DNA from 2 places in the Amycolatopsis sp. NPDC004368 genome. Region 1 is predicted to be linked to the other one. Evidence: predicted binding sites of a transcription regulator. Region 1 holds the regulator's gene; the other holds the start of a gene.

What was found. Region 1 encodes HspR, which represses chaperone genes until heat shock. Its sites were predicted from a motif close to ANNTTGAGTNNNNNNNACTCAANNT; they were not measured.
Region 2: lon (endopeptidase La) is a predicted target of HspR. The motif match lies at 6,233-6,257, and genes of this name have one in related genera.

Annotation. Positions count from the first base shown of each region.
Region 1 is NZ_JBSGDT010000001.1:248,473-256,266, reverse strand. It holds gene dnaK (molecular chaperone DnaK) at 1-1,189, shown strand, start outside; gene grpE (nucleotide exchange factor GrpE) at 1,186-1,884, shown strand; gene dnaJ (molecular chaperone DnaJ) at 1,918-3,093, shown strand; gene ACWEOE_RS01145 (heat shock protein transcriptional repressor HspR) at 3,099-3,533, shown strand; gene ACWEOE_RS01140 (dienelactone hydrolase family protein) at 3,711-4,412, opposite strand; gene ACWEOE_RS01135 (globin domain-containing protein) at 4,424-5,596, opposite strand; gene ACWEOE_RS01130 (globin domain-containing protein) at 5,823-6,998, opposite strand; gene ACWEOE_RS01125 (MarR family winged helix-turn-helix transcriptional regulator) at 7,373-7,794, shown strand, end outside.
Region 2 is NZ_JBSGDT010000035.1:35,306-43,099, reverse strand. It holds gene ACWEOE_RS34025 (hypothetical protein) at 1-514, opposite strand, end outside; gene ACWEOE_RS34020 (YDG/SRA domain-containing protein) at 737-952, shown strand; gene ACWEOE_RS34015 (YDG/SRA domain-containing protein) at 903-1,433, shown strand; gene ACWEOE_RS34010 (HNH endonuclease) at 1,318-1,593, shown strand; gene ACWEOE_RS34005 (hypothetical protein) at 1,851-2,516, shown strand; gene ACWEOE_RS34000 (hypothetical protein) at 2,587-3,369, opposite strand; gene ACWEOE_RS33995 (hypothetical protein) at 3,471-3,728, shown strand; gene lon (endopeptidase La) at 3,816-6,218, opposite strand; gene ACWEOE_RS33985 (SAM-dependent methyltransferase) at 6,340-7,188, opposite strand; gene ACWEOE_RS33980 (GNAT family N-acetyltransferase) at 7,268-7,794, opposite strand, start outside.

The DNA of each region.
Region 1 (7,794 bases):
CCTGACCAAGGACAAGATGGCCCTGCAGCGCATCCGCGAGGCGGCCGAGAAGGCGAAGATCGAGCTGTCGAGCTCCAACTCCGCCGGCATCAACCTGCCCTACATCACGGTCGACGCCGACAAGAACCCGCTGTTCCTGGACGAGACGCTCTCGCGCGCCGAGTTCCAGAAGATCACCGCGGACCTGCTCGAGCGCACCCGCAACCCGTTCAACAACGTGATCCGCGACGCCGGCATCGCCGTCGGCGACATCGACCACGTCGTGCTCGTGGGTGGTTCCACCCGCATGCCGGCGGTGTCGGACCTGGTCAAGGAGCTGACCGGCGGGCGCGAGCCGAACAAGGGCGTGAACCCGGACGAGGTCGTGGCCGTGGGTGCCGCGCTGCAGGCCGGTGTGCTGAAGGGTGAGGTCAAGGACGTCCTGCTGCTGGACGTGACCCCGCTTTCGCTGGGCATTGAGACCAAGGGTGGCGTGTTCACCAAGCTCATCGAGCGCAACACCACGATCCCGACCAAGCGCAGCGAGATCTTCTCCACGGCGGACGACAACCAGCCGTCGGTGCAGATCCAGGTGTTCCAGGGTGAGCGCGAGATCGCGGCGCACAACAAGAAGCTCGGCATGTTCGAGCTGACCGGTCTTCCCCCGGCCCCGCGTGGTGTGCCGCAGATCGAGGTCACGTTCGACATCGACGCCAACGGCATCGTGCACGTGACCGCGAAGGACCTGGGCACGAACAAGGAGCAGTCGATGACGATCACCGGTGGCTCCGCGCTGCCGAAGGACGACATCGACCGCATGGTCAAGGACGCCGAGGCCCACGCCGAGGAAGACAAGAAGCGCCGTGAGGAAGCGGAAACCCGCAACCAGGCGGAGACTCTCGTCTACCAGACCGAGAAGTTCGTCAAGGACAACGAGGACAAGCTGCCCGAGGACGTCAAGGGCAAGGTGAAGACCGCGATCGACGAGGCCAACGAGGCGCTCAAGGGCACCGACTCGGCCAAGATCCGGGAGTCCATCGAGAAGCTGAACACGGCTTCGCAGGAGCTGGGCACCGCGCTGTACGCCAACCAGGGTGCGGCCGGCGACGGTGGCGCTCCGGGTGCCGACGCCGGGTCCGCGGGTGCGGGCCAGGACAAGGCCGATGACGTGGTCGACGCCGAGATCGTGGAAGAGGACGAGAAGAAGTGACCCCGCGACACTCCGAAGCCGAGGGCCGAGGCCCAGAGGAACCGGTGGTCGTGCGGGACCGGCGGCGGGTCGACCCGCAGACCGGTGAAGCTCGCCCGCCGTTGCCGGAGGACGAAGCTCTTGTGGACGAGGCGCCCGCGCAGCACGCGGGCCCCTCGCTCGGCGACTCGATCGACGACGCGGTTTCCGTCGGGTCGGACGTCGAGAAGCAGCTGGCCGAGCGCACGGCCGACCTGCAGCGTTTGCAGGCGGAGTACGCCAACTACCGCAAGCGCGTGGACCGCGACCGCGAGGCCGTGGTGCTGAGCGCGAAGGCGTCGGTGGTCGGTGACCTGCTGCCCCTGCTCGACGACCTCGAGCGGGCCGAGCAGCACGGTGACCTCACCGGTGCGTTCAAGGCGGTCGGCGACAAGCTGGTGAGCGGCTTGCAGCGAGCCGGTCTCGAGTCGTTCGGCGTGGAGGGCGAAGCCTTCGACCCGAGCGTGCACGAGGCCGTGCAGCACAACACCTCGCCGGACGTGACGGGTCCGACGGTCACCGTGGTGATGCGCCGCGGTTACCGCTTCGGCGACCGGGTCCTGCGGGCGGCGCTGGTCGGGGTCACCGACCACGAGCCGGCCGCGGCACCGGTCGACCCGCCCGTCGGTGGCGAGCTGCCGCTGGACGGGTCGATCGATGAGCCGAACCAGCAGTAACAACCGTTTCACAGCGAAAGGAGGAGGCACCCGATGAGTGCTCGGGAGTGGATGGGCAAGGACTTCTACAAAGAGCTGGGTGTCTCCTCCGACGCCACCGCGGACGAGATCAAGAAGGCGTACCGCAAGCTCGCCAAGGAGAACCACCCGGACGCCAACGCGGGCAACACCGCGGCGGAGAACAAGTTCAAGGCCGTGTCCGAGGCGTACGGCGTGCTGTCCGACCCGGCGAAGCGCAAGGAGTACGACGAGGCCCAGCGCCTCTTCGGCTCCGGCGGTTTCGGCGGGTTCCCGGGCGGCGCCGGCGGCACGGGCGGCTTCGACATGGGCGACATCTTCGGCCAGGCCGGCGCCGCTCAGCAGGGCGGTTTCGGTGGGCTCGGCGACATCCTGGGCGGCATCTTCGGCCGCCAGGGCCGGGCCGGCGGGGCGGCTTCGGCCAACCGCCCGCAGCGCGGCGCCGACGTCGAGACCGACGTGCGGATCGACTTCACCGAGGCGGTCAAGGGCGCGACCCTGCCGCTGCGGCTGTCGAGCCCCGCGACGTGTTCGACGTGTGGCGGCAACGGCGCGAAGCCGGGCACGTCGCCACGTCAGTGCCCGACCTGTGGTGGCTCGGGTCTCGTCAGCCGCAGCCAGGGCGCCTTTGCGTTCTCCGAGCCGTGCCGCGACTGCCGCGGCCGCGGCCAGATCATCGACGACCCGTGCCCGGAGTGCGGCGGCGAGGGCATCAGCACCCGCACCCGCACGCTGACCGTGCGCATCCCGCCGGGCGTCGACGACGACCAGCGGATCCGGCTCGCAGGACAAGGCGAACCGGGCCGGGGCGGCGCGCAGGCCGGAGACTTGTACGTGCGCGTGCATGTCGCGCCGCACAAGCTGTTCGGCCGCAAGGAGCTCGACCTCACCCTGTCGGTGCCGGTCGACTTCACCGAGCTCGCCCTGGGCACGACGATCACCGTGCCGACGCTCGAGGGCAAGGTCTCGCTGAAGGTCCCGGCGGGCACCGCGAGCGGCCGCGTGCTTCGCGTTCGTGGCAAGGGAATCCAGAAGCGCGATGGCTCACAGGGTGACCTCCTCGTGACCCTGCAGGCCGCCGTGCCGACCACACTGGACGACAAGGCCCGCGAGGCCCTGGAGGCCTACGCCGAAGCGACCAAGGGCCACGACCCGCGGCCCGAGGTGACCGAGATGCTCGAAGGCAGGTGACGGTGATGTTCGGCGGAATCCCGGGGCTCCCGCACGGCGCGGACGAGGACACCCCCGTGTTCGTGATCTCCGTGGCAGCCCAGCTCTCGGGTCTCCACGCGCAAACCCTGCGCTCCTACGACCGCCAGGGCCTGGTCTCCCCGGGCCGCACCTCCGGCGGCGGCCGGCGGTACTCCATGCGTGACATCGCCCTGCTGCGCGAGGTCCAGCGCCTCTCGCAGGAAGACGGGGTCAACCTGGCGGGCGTGAAGCGCATCATCGAACTGGAGAACCAGGTCGACGCGCTGCGGGCGCGGGTGCACGAGCTCACGGAGGAGCTGGCGTCCGCCTACGCCGCCGCCGAACAAGCCGCCGCGGCGGTGCACGCTTCGTACCGGAAGGACCTGGTGCCGATGCGGCAGCAGACGTCTTTGGTCGTGTGGAAGCCGAAGCGCCGCTGAGGTTTTCGGATTTTGGTTTGGGACAGCCCCTTTGCCGCCGGGTTTCGGTGGTGGAGGGGCTGTTTCGCGTTCGGGGTGCGGACGGCCACTTGGCGCACGGCGGGTCCCTTCACGCCGCCACGCACGCTCGACTGGACCTCTGGCACAGCCGCACGCCCCGTCACCGCGCAAGCCCACTCAGGAAGGCGTCTTCAAGTATTCGCCGAAGAACGTCATCACCCGTTGCCAAGCGTCCCGATCCGAAGGCTCGTGGTACCCGAACCCCACCACCTTCGCCAAAGCCGCCACCGGCGCCGGGCCCATCTTGTTGGCGAAGCTGTGGCCCGCGTCCGGGTACTCCTTGACGTCGTGGGGCACCGAGCGTTCCTCCAGTGCCGCCGACAGCTTGGCCGCGGCGCCGCGCAGCGAAGGGTCGCGGCGGCCGAAGCTCGCCACCACCGGGCAGGCATCGTCCAAAACGGACAAATCGCGGGGCAGCTGTCCGTAGTAGGGGGCGGAAACGTCGAAGGATCGGGAAGCCGCGACGAGCGCGAAGCCGCCGCCCAGGCAGTAGCCCGCGATGCCGATCTTGCCGGTGCAGTCGTCGCGGGAAGCCAAGAATACCCGCGAAGCATCGATGTCGTCGAAGGCGCGGCCCTTGCGGGCGAACATGTCCTTGAAGACCTGCCGGACGCAGCGGAACAGCCCGCCGCGTGAGTACAGGTTCGGGCTGAGCGCCAGGTAGCCCTCGGCGGCGAAGTGGTCGGTGATCGCCCTGGCGTCCTTCGACAAGCCGATGGCGTCGTGGATGATCACGACCGCGGGGAACGGGCCAGGACCGGACGGTGTCGCCAGGTAGCCGTCGATGTCGCCGGCCGGGGTGGGGATCGTGATCTCCATGCCCCCGGACACTAGTCCAAGGTGAACGGGTCGTACCGGATTCGTTCGAGGTCCACGCCGGCGGCCAGCAATTTCGCGATCGTCCCGCGGATCATGTCCGGGGAGCCCGCCACCAGCACCTCGTGGTCCTTCCAGGCGCCACGCTGCGTCACGGCGGTGGCCAGCGTCCCCCGGTCGCCGCCGGGGACGGCGCCCTCTTCGGTGACGGGGGTGACGGTGAGCCAGGGCGAGGTGACGGCGAGTCGGCGCAGCTCATCGAGGGCGTACAGGTCGCCGGGCTTGCGGCCGCCGAAGAAGACGTGCACCGGGGGGTTGCGCTTCCAGTGCGACAGGTCGTCGAGGACCGCCAGCAGGGGCGAGATCCCGGTGCCGCCGGCGATCATCAGCAGTGGCCGCTGGTCCGCGGTCGGCAGAACGGACAGCGCACCCAGTGAAGGCCCCAAGCGCCAGACGTCGCCGGCGTGGGTGTGGTTCACGATGGCCCGCGAGACCCACCCGCCGGCGACCGCGCGCACGTGGAAGGTGAGCAAGCCGTCGTCGCGGGGTGCCGTGGCCATCGACAGGTAGCGCCACAGCCGGGGGCGCTGTGGCACCTCGACGCTCACGTACGCGCCCGACCGGTACGGCAGCAGCTGCTCCGTGCGCACCCGCACCAGCGCGACGTCGGCCGAGAGCTTCCGGTGCTCCAGCACCGTGCCGGTCCACGACGCCGGCCCCGACTCCTCGGCGGCGGCTTTGCGCATGGTCTCGGAGATCAAGCCATAGGCCGACGTCCACGCCGTTTCCACCTCGGGCGTCCACGCTTTGCCGAGAAATCGTTTCATCGCACTGATCAACGCGGTTCCGACGGCGTCGTAGTGGCGCGTCACCACGTCGAACTTCCGGTGGTCACGGCCGAGCTGACCGAGGAACGTGGTGAGTTCGTCGGGTCTGTCCACCATCTGCACCACGTACACGAGCGCCCGCAACAATCTGCTGCGCTGCGTGGCCATCGTCACCGGAAACAGCTCCCGCGCGTCCGGCGCGATCACGAACAGCGCGCCGTAAAAGTACTGCGCCAGCTCTTCGGATCTGGGCTCCACCAGCGCGAAACTCTCGCGGATCACGCGCGCGGTCTCGGACCCTGGTACCGGTTTGCGGACCAGCGCGGGAGCAAGGTCGATCTTCACGGATTCAGCATTCATCGGGAACGGTTTTCTCCAGTCGTGCCAAGCAGTTTCAGTCTTCACGCGGCTTTGCGCACGCGTGCCGCCCCCGAGGAATCCCGACTGTAGGCGCCACGACCGGAAAACGGGTGCAGTGAACACCGTTCCCGCTCGAACGGAGCAATTTCAGCCACGACCAGTCAACCCGATCTGGCGCTCAGTAAAAATGATCTTCAACGGTTTCCCTTGGCGGGAAACGAAAAGATCAGTCGATGGTGAACGGGTCGTACTGGATCTGGCTCAGCACGCTCCCGGCCACCAGCATGCGGGAAACCGTCGCGCGGATCATCGAGGGGGAACCCGACACGAGGATGTCGTGGTCGGGCCAGGCGCCGTACCGCGTAACCGCTTCCGCCAGCGTGCCCTGCTCGCACCCGGGCAGGTGGTCACCGCGTTCGACGACCGGCGTCACGGTCAGCCAGGGGTTCGTGGACGACAGCGCGCGCAGCTCTTCGAGGTCGTAGAGGTCCTCACGCGCCGGGCCGCCGTAGAAGAGGCGCGTTTTCGGGTTCTCGCCCCACATCGCCAGGTGGTCGAGGATCGAACGCAGCGGCGCGACACCGGTACCGCCCGCGACCATCACGACACCGCGGGACCGTTCGCGGTCGATCGCCATCCGGCCGAGCGGTGGCCCGAGCCGCCAGATGTCGCCGGGTTGGGTGTGGCTCACGATCGCGCGCGAGACCCAGCCGCCGTCGACCGCGCGCACGTGGAACTCGATGCCCCCGTCCTCCCGCGGCGCATTGGCCGGCGAGAGGTAGCGCCACAGCCGCGGCCGCTGCGGCACCTCCACGCTCATGTACTGGCCCGGCAGGTACGGCACGGGCTGCTCCGGCAGCAGCCGCACCAGCGCGAGGTCCCACGTCAGCCGCCGGTGCTCGACCACGGTCGCGTGCCACGACGCCGGGTTCACGTCGGCGGCCGCGGCCTCCTGCATCGCGCGCGCGACGATCGTGAACGCCTCGGCCCACGCCCGCTCCACCGGCTCGGTCCACTGCGGCCCCAGGTGGTTCTTCAGCGCGGCCAGCAGCGCCGTGCCCACAGCCTCGTAGTGCCGCGGGATCACGCCGAACTTGCGGTGGTCGCGGCCGAGCTGGCGCAGGAACGGCACGAGGTCGTCGGGCCGGTCCACCATCTGCACGATGTGCACGAGCGCGCGCACGAGCCGCCCGCGCTGCACCTCCATGTTGATGGGGAAGAAGTCGCGCGTGACCGGCGCAAGCGTGAACAGCATCCCGTAGAAGAACTGCGAGATCTCCGGGATGAAGGGCTCGGCGAGCGCCCAGGTGTCACGGATCAGCCGCACCATCGCGGCCACGGCGGCGGGCGTCTCACGGGGTGCCGCCGAGCGGGGGATCGGGCTGATCGAATCGGCTGTCATCGAGGTTCGTTCACAGGTCGGGGGCGGTTCGGGGACTCGGGCGGGGCGATCACGGGCGAGTGGCGGGCCTGCGGCGGCACCCCGGCTCGCGCCGGCCTCTGCGGTCGGCGTCGAGGGAATTCACCACTGCCCCACCTCGTTCCCCTCAATAGTCTTCAGCATCTTGTCGTGACGTCCCCCGTCTGCGGCTCGTCCGCAGAGTAGCTGCCCTGCGGCCCTTTGCCAGCAACGTTGCTCCGGTCGGGTTACCGATTACTGAACGCCGTGGGGCACGTCACCGGTTAGATAGTTGCCCTACGCAACCATCAGGCCATAAACTTGTATGGCACAACCAAGTGGGCGCGCGAACAGCGTCCGACCGGGGAGGAAAGCCCATGAGCTCTGCCGACGACGTCAGGGTCGAGCTGATGCGGGAGCTCAGGTCCGCTTCGCAGCTGCAGCACCTGTGGATCATGCAGGCCTGGGAGGCCGAACCCGGCCTCCACCCGGCCGCCGGGATGCTGCTGTCGGACCTCGCGAAGCACGGTGAAGCCCGGCCCTCCGAGCTGGCCAAGCGCAAGCTCGTGGACCTCTCCGTGGTCAGCCGCCAGATCTCGCAGCTGCAGGCCGCCGGGCTGGTCCACCGCCGCCCCGCCCCGGAGGACGGGCGTGCGTCGCTGATCAGCATCTCCGAGAAGGGGCTCGCCGAGGTCGAGAAGTGGCGCGGCCGCTACATCGCCTTCTTCGAGAAGGCCCTCGGTGGTTGGGACGAAGAGCGGATCGCCGACCTGACGACCCGGCTCGCGGAACTGAACAA
Region 2 (7,794 bases), on a different contig from region 1:
GAGCATCATTCAGGTGATTTCCGTAATCGAGTCGATTTTCTTCGACTTGACCTTTTAGAATTTCGATTTCATGCTTGAAATCTCCCGCCTCGACGAGTAGTTCTTCGAGCTTCTTTTGTGCTTGCAGCTGGAATTCTTCAGAGGTGCTCATGACGCCCCTGAAGTAGGAGTCCTTCAGTGGAGGCCAGGAAAGTGTGATTCTGGCTACTTCAACAAGTTGGGAGACGGCCTCATTTATGTATGCGTCGTTTCGATTGTTTTGAAAGTTTTTGAGATTCTGATCTGCATTCATTATATGGCCCTGTAGGGCCTGTAAATGTTGAGGGCGAAGTAGTGGGTTCCAGTTCTCTCGATGATCCGACAAGTTTGCAATCACGTCTCGGATGTACTCAAGTCCGTCTTCGCCGATGTTGCTGAGCGGGGGTTCTACTTCAGATGCGGTTTTTCTGATCGACTCGACAAAACGCCAAATATCGTGCGAAACATATTCTTGCTTACGTCGTGCGACGCTCATGGGCGACCCCTCTTCTACAACGAACCTCCCAGGGGATCGTTGGTTGACCCTTGTTCGTAACGGATGAGATAAAACAGTGATCTTTGCCCACAGTCGAGCGCGGTGTCCTGGCTGTGTCGCACACCTGGATGGCCGGCGGGACGCCGTGTCGCGTCCTTACGGTCTTGCTGTACGGGGAGGGTTCGGTGTCCTTCGTCGGGCGGCGCGCCATAGCCTTGCGGTATGGCAAATGCTCTTCGCTACGGGGAGATCCCGAGCGTGTCTGTTGGCGATACGTTCGCGAATTACGACGAGATGAACGCTGCCGGCGTCCACCGTGCATCCCAAGGGGGCATCTCAGGCGGCAGAGACGGCGCTGACTCAATCGTTGTGAACGGTGGGTATCCCGATGATCACGACGAGGGGCGACGAGATCATCTACACAGGTCAGGACGGTAGAGCTCCAAACTCGCGTACACGCCACGTTGCGGACCAACAGCTGGTACTCGGCAATGCAGGGCTGAAGCGGGCCTACGAAGAGCGCCAGCCTGTCCGCGTGATCCGCGGCTCAAACGGCGACGAGCGATTCTCGCCCCCGACCGGTTACCGGTACGAAGGCCTCTTCGGCATCACCGAGATGTGGCCGGAGGTCCGGGAGCAAGACGGCTTCCGCATCTGGCGGTTTCGGCTGGTCAAGCTCGGAACGGAGGCAGAGGCGGCGCCTACGTCGGATCCCGATGAGGCCGAAGACGACAACGTCTCGTGGACTGGTGGACACCGGACGTCGTTGGTCAAGGTCCGCCGCGGTCAGCGGGAGTTCCGGGCTGGCCTGCTGGAGAAGTACGGCCTTAACTGCGCTGTCACTGTCCCCGCGCCCCAAGCAGATCTTGCAAGCCGCCCACCTGAGGGCGTTCGCCGAGCATGGGACCCACAAGCGTAGGGAGGGGCTTCTCCTCCGGATAGACATCCACGGTCTGTTCGACGCTGGCCTCCTCGCGGTCGACACGGCGTACAACACGGTCGTCGTGGCGCCAAGCTTGCGGACGAACGCCACGTACGGCGCGCTCGCTGGCGCTGCGCTTGCGGTTCCGGATGTCTGATGCCGGACCGAACTGCGCTAGATGACCACCACCGAGCGGCTCGGGCGCGATGGGCCCTCGAAGAATGACCAGACCGCAGTACCCCCTATTTGCCCCCCGAGGGACCAGGTAGGCCGCTCGTTCGCAGGTCACAGGTTACGGAGCCTCTCGTCTGTAAATCAGACGGCTCAGCCTTCGGGGGTTCGAATCCCTCACCTGCCACACCAGCCAAATCACCCCCGTGACCAGCGTCAACAGGTCACGGGGGTGATCTCGTCTTGTCCGATGGCGACCGGGGCTTTCTCCAGCACAGTTGCCCAGGGGGTCACCACATGTCCAAGCGCTTCCTCCTGCTCACCGCCACCGCCGTTGCCGCGCTCGGCCTGACCGCATGCGGCACCAACGTGCCGCCCGCCAACGCGGGCCCCGGCCGCGTGCACCCGGAGATCGCGCCCATCACACCGCCGGCCGCCGCACCGGCGACCGGGGCACCCACCCACCTGGAGACGAAGCTCGGTCAGCCGGCCAGAATCAACACCAGGGACGGCAGCGAAGCGGCCGACTTCTGGATCACGAAAATCAGCGTGGACCCGAAGTGCGACCCCGACGGCCGGCGTGAGGTGGGCGGCAGGCACACGATCGTCCTGGACATCACCGTGAAGACCCACACCGACAAGGTCGCGGGACAGCGATTGAGCCCGTTCAGAACCCTGCCCGGCGGGATCAACCCGTTCTCGCTCTCGACCACTGGCCGCACCGGGGACGTAAGACGGATCGACACGGACGGGTGCGTGACGGCGCTCAAGGAGCTGCCGTCGCTGTATGTGCCTGGCCACACGTACACGGGGCAGCTCGCGTTCGCAACGCCGGACAAGAGCGGCAAGCTCCTGGTGACCGAGAGCTCCGGTTACTTTCAAGCCGGCGGGTGGGAATGGTCGTACTGACAAATCACCGCAACGCGAACCTTTTCGCCTGGTGCGTGGCGCAAGCCCCGCAGATTTGTTAACGCCACCGCTACCAGCCGGCCCAACGCCATTCCTCAACATGCGGAGCAAGCTCCGCCGCCACCGTGCCACCCAGGGCGACCGTGCCCTCATGGGACGCGTAAGCGAGCCAGTCGAGTGTCTCGTCGATCCACGTCCCCTCGGCGCCGGTGTAGGTGAGTTCGAGCAGGTCGGGTTCCAGCAGGTACTCGGGCCCGCGCTCGCGCAGCTCGACCACCCGCGGCCGGCCCAGCCGACGGAGCGCGAGCCGGACCAGGTCGGCTCCCGGGCCGTCCCACATGACTTCTGCGCGCAGGACCAACACGTCCGCCGGAACGGGGCCGGCCACCATGGGGTGCCAAGCGAGGTCGCTCGGGAGGCCCCACCGCGACGCCAGCCGTCGGCGCCAATCGGTGGACTCGTCCGGGCTCAGCACCCGCCGGTACCCCAGCGGCTCGGCGGTGAGGGGCGCGCCGTACATCCAGCTGGAGACCGTACGAGCGAACCGCCGGCGCTCCGCAGCCTCCAAGTCGCTGCCCCGCGGATCGGTGAACGGCGATTGTGCCTTCTCGGCCGCGCGCACCAAGGCGTCAGAAAGCGCGGGGGCGGGCGGGAGATCGTCGGGATCAAGCCGCTCGACCTCGACCAGCATCGCGGCCACCACGTTGTACTGCGGGAAAACCCACTTCGCTTCGAGGGAGTAACCGCCACTCGCCCGGCCCTGGTCGGGAATTCCGGCGTACCGGTCGACGAGCTCGGCGTACCGATCCATCAGGTACCGACGTGCCGTCGAATGCAGTTGCGCGGACTCCACGCCCGGGATTCTCGCGCACGCCCGGCGCCCTCGACGACCGCACCACCGCACTCACGCGGCTCGCCCGCCTGCCGGAGGCCCTCGAGCGCCGCCGTCAGGTCGTGATCGACATCGACATCCAATTACGACCAAACCAAACGATGCTCGGCCGCGTGGAGGCGCCGCCCCGAGACCAGGGGGCCGATATGAGTTTCAGTCTCGCCGTGTGGTTCGCGCCCGCGACCATGAGCGCAGCCGACGCCGCCACCACCCGCACCGACGTCCCCTCCCTCGACGACGTCGCGGAGGCATTCACCGGCTTCGCCACCGGCGACACCACCTGGCGCACCGGCTTCGAGTGGCGCAAGCTCGACTTCTGATCGATCCACAGCAGACAGACCACAGTGGACCGAAACACGTGAAAGGCCCCCGTCTCCACAAGGGAAACGGGGGCCAGACATCCATGATCAAGCGGCGGCGGGCACTTCCGACGAAGCCGGCGTCAACGCCAACTCCAGCACCTCACGGACGTTCGCCACAGCGTGAACGTCCAGCTGCGACAACACCTCCGCCGGCACGTCGTCCAGATCCGGCTCGTTGCGCTGCGGGATGATCACGGTCTTCATCCCCGCCCGGTGCGCGGCAAGCAGCTTCTGCTTGACCCCACCGATCGGCAGCACGCGACCGGTCAGCGAAACCTCGCCGGTCATCGCCACGTCCGCCCGGACCACGCGGCCCGAGAGCAGCGAGGCGAGCGCCGTCGTCATGGTGACGCCGGCCGAGGGGCCGTCCTTCGGCACCGCGCCCGCGGGGACGTGCACGTGGATGCCGCGGTCCTTCAGGTCGCTGACGGGCAGTTCGAGCTCCGCGCCGTGCGAGCGCAGGTACGAGAGCGCGATCTGCACCGACTCCTTCATCACGTCGCCGAGCTGGCCGGTGAGCTGCAGGCCCGTCGAGCCGCTCTCGGGGTCGTTCAGCGACGCCTCGATGTAGAGCACGTCACCGCCGGCGCCCGTCACGGCCAGGCCCGTTGCCACGCCGGGGATCGACGTGCGCTGGGTCGAGGTCGGCAGCGACGACTCCGGCACGTGGCGCGGGCGGCCCAGGTAGGTCTCCAGGTCCGAAGCACCAACAGCCACCGGCAGGGAAACCTGGTCCAGCGCCACCTTCGTCGCGATCTTGCGCAGCAGCTTGGCGATCGTCCGGTTCACGTCGCGCACGCCCGCCTCGCGGGTGTACTCGGCGGCGATCCGGCTGAACGCCTCGTCGGCGATCACCACGTCGCCGGACGTGAGGCCGGCGCGCTCCAGCTCGCGCGGGAGCAGGTGGTCACGGGCGATCGTCACCTTCTCGTGCTCGGTGTAGCCGTCGAGGGTGACGAGTTCCATGCGGTCGAGCAGCGGGCCGGGGATGGTCTCCAGCGCATTGGCCGTCGCGAGGAACACGACGTCGGACAGGTCGAGCTCCACCTCGAGGTAGTGGTCGCGGAACGTGTGGTTCTGCTCCGGGTCCAGCACCTCCAGCAACGCCGCCGTCGGGTCGCCGCGGTAGTCGGCGCCGACCTTGTCGATCTCGTCGAGCAGCACGACCGGGTTCATCGAGCCGGCCTCCTTGATGGCCCGCACGAGACGGCCGGGCAGCGCGCCGACGTACGTCCGACGGTGTCCGCGGATCTCCGCCTCGTCCCGGATACCGCCCAGGGCGACGCGCACGAACTTGCGCCCCATGGCCTTCGCCACGGACTCGCCCAGCGACGTCTTGCCGACCCCGGGAGGGCCCGCGAGGGCGAGCACGGCACCCGACCGGCGTCCGCCGACCGGCCCGAGCCCCGACTCCGCGCGACGCTTGCGCACGGCCAAGTACTCGATGATGCGTTCCTTGACGTCGTCGAGGCCCGCGTGGTCCGCGTCGAGCACGGCGCGCGCGGCGGCGATGTCGTAGACGTCCTCGGTGCGTTCGTTCCAAGGCAGCTCCAGCACCGTGTCGAGCCACGTGCGGATCCAGCCGCCCTCGGGCGACTGCTCGGAGGTGCGCTCCAGCTTGTCGACCTCGGCCAGCGCGGCCTTCTTCACGTTGTCGGGCAGGTCGGCGGCCTCGACGCGGGCGCGGTAGTCGTCGTCCTCGGCGGTGCCGTCGAGCTCACCGAGCTCCTTGCGGATCGCCTCGAGCTGGCGGCGCAGCAGGAATTCCTTCTGCTGCTTGTCCATGCCCTCCTGGACGTCCTTGCGGATGGTGTCGGTCACCTCGAGCTCGGCGAGGTACTCCTTGCTCCACTCCATGGCCTTCTCGAGCCGCGTGCTCACGTCGAGCGTGGTGAGCAGCTCGATCTTCTGCTCCGCCTTCAGGTACGGCGCGTTGCCGGACAGGTCGGCCACCGCCGACGGGTCCTCCACCTGCTGGACGGCGTCGATCATCTGCCAGCCACCGCGTTGCTGCAGCAGCGAGATGACCACGGCCTTGTACTCAGACGCGAGCTGCGTCGAACGGTCGTCGGTGAACTCGACGGCCTCGTCGGCGTGGACCCAGCGCGCGGCGCCGGGGCCGTCCGCGATGCGGCCCACCACGGCGCGGCCGGTGCCGCGCAGCAGAACGGCGGCCTTGCCGCCGGGAACCCGGCCGATGCGCTCGACGGTGGCGACCGTGCCCATCTCGGCGTACTCGCCGTGGATGCGGGGGACGATCAGCACTTCGGCCTTGCTGGCCACGCCGGAGCGGATGCCGGGGAACGACGCCGTCGCCGGCGTCTTGGCCTGAGCGGACTCCACCGCGCCCCGGGTCTCGGCGTCGGTGAGGTCGAGCGGGACAACCATGCCCGGCAGCACGACGTCGTCATCGAGCGGGAGAACGGGCAGGAGGCGGGGATCTGACATGTGCACTCCTCGATTAGTTGAGTCTGCCTTGCTCAACTAACCAAGGGGCGGGTTTGTTTCCGACGGAGTGTTCGCTGGCAGCGATCACGCCTTCGTGCTGGTCAGGGGCACGTGGGCCGGGTCACGGCTTCTCGGCCACCCCACACCAGGCGAACGGCCGCGCTTCCGCCTCCACCGCGTTCAGCTCACGCTCCGGCCGCCAGTCCGGCAGGTGCACGATCCCCGGCTCCAGCAACGGCCACCCGCCGAAGAACGGGACGATGTCGTCGCGGTCGCGCATCCACACGGGGTTGCTGGTCTTGCGGTACTGCTCCACGAACCAGCGCAGTCCCTCCAGGGCGGCGCCGGAGCCGTCGCCCTCGCTCATCTGGGAGATGGAGAGCCAGCTGCCCGGTGCGAGGGCGTCGCGGTACTGCTTGACGAGGCCCTCGGGGTCGTCGTCCGGGCCGACGAAGTGCAGGACCGCCATCATCAGCAGGCACACCGGCCGCGAGAAGTCGATGAACTCGCGGGTGACGGGGGCGCGCAGCACGGACTTCGGGTCGCGCATGTCGGCCTGCAGGATGCCGGCCCAGTCGGTGGCGGCCTCTTCTTCGAGGATCAGCGTCGCGTGGGCGACGGCCACGGGCTCGTAATCCACGTACAACACGGTCGCGCGGTCGTCGTCGCCCAGTTCGGCGTCGATGACCTCGTGGACGTTGCCCGCGGTGGGCACGCCCGAGCCGAGGTCCACGAACTGCCGGATCCCGGCGGCCAGCGCGGCGCGAACCGTGCGGTTCATGAACTCGCGGTTCTGCTTCGCGCCCGGGCGCACGAGCGGCCACTGCTGTTCCACGCGCCGGCCGAACTCGCGGTCGACGGCCCAGTTCTGCGTGCCGCCGAGGTACCAGTCGTAGATCCGCGCCGCCGAGGGCTTCTCGGTGTCCACGCCCTCGGGCGCCTTCGGCGCGGCCGCCGGCTGCTCGCTCACGTCGGAACTCCCCTCGTCACGGAACGCCAAGCCTAGCGAGCACGCCCGACGAGCCCCCGACGGCCGCGCGGACCGAGAACTACCGCAGGGCCGGTCGACGCTGCCAGCCCGTCCACAACGGCCGGTACCCCTGCGCGTACCAGAACGGTGTCGACCGCGGATTCGCCGCGGCTGTGTGCAACAACACGACGTCCGCGCCGGCTTCGTCGAAGACCTGGTGAGCGTGGGCCGCCAGCGCCGTGCCGACACCGGCCGACCGCGCCGCCCCGGCCACCGCCAGCGAAGAGAGGTAGCCGATCCTCGACGCGGCCACGCGGTGCTGGATCCACGCCGTCTCGTCGGGCATCTGCAGCACGGCCAGGCCGAGCGCCTTCCCGTACAGCTCGGCGATCCACACCTGCGGCTCCGGTCGCTCCAGCAGCCGCAGCAGCTCCTTGCCCACGAGCTCGTCGATGCCCGGGCGCACGGTGACCCGGCCGAACTGCGAGTCGTATTGCTGCAGTTCCAGCATCAGGCGCACGGCCGTTTCGAGGTCGTCGGGCGTCGCGTGGCGGATGCAGACGCCGGGGGTCGTCGCGGGGCCGGAGGCGGCCATGCGCTGGGCGG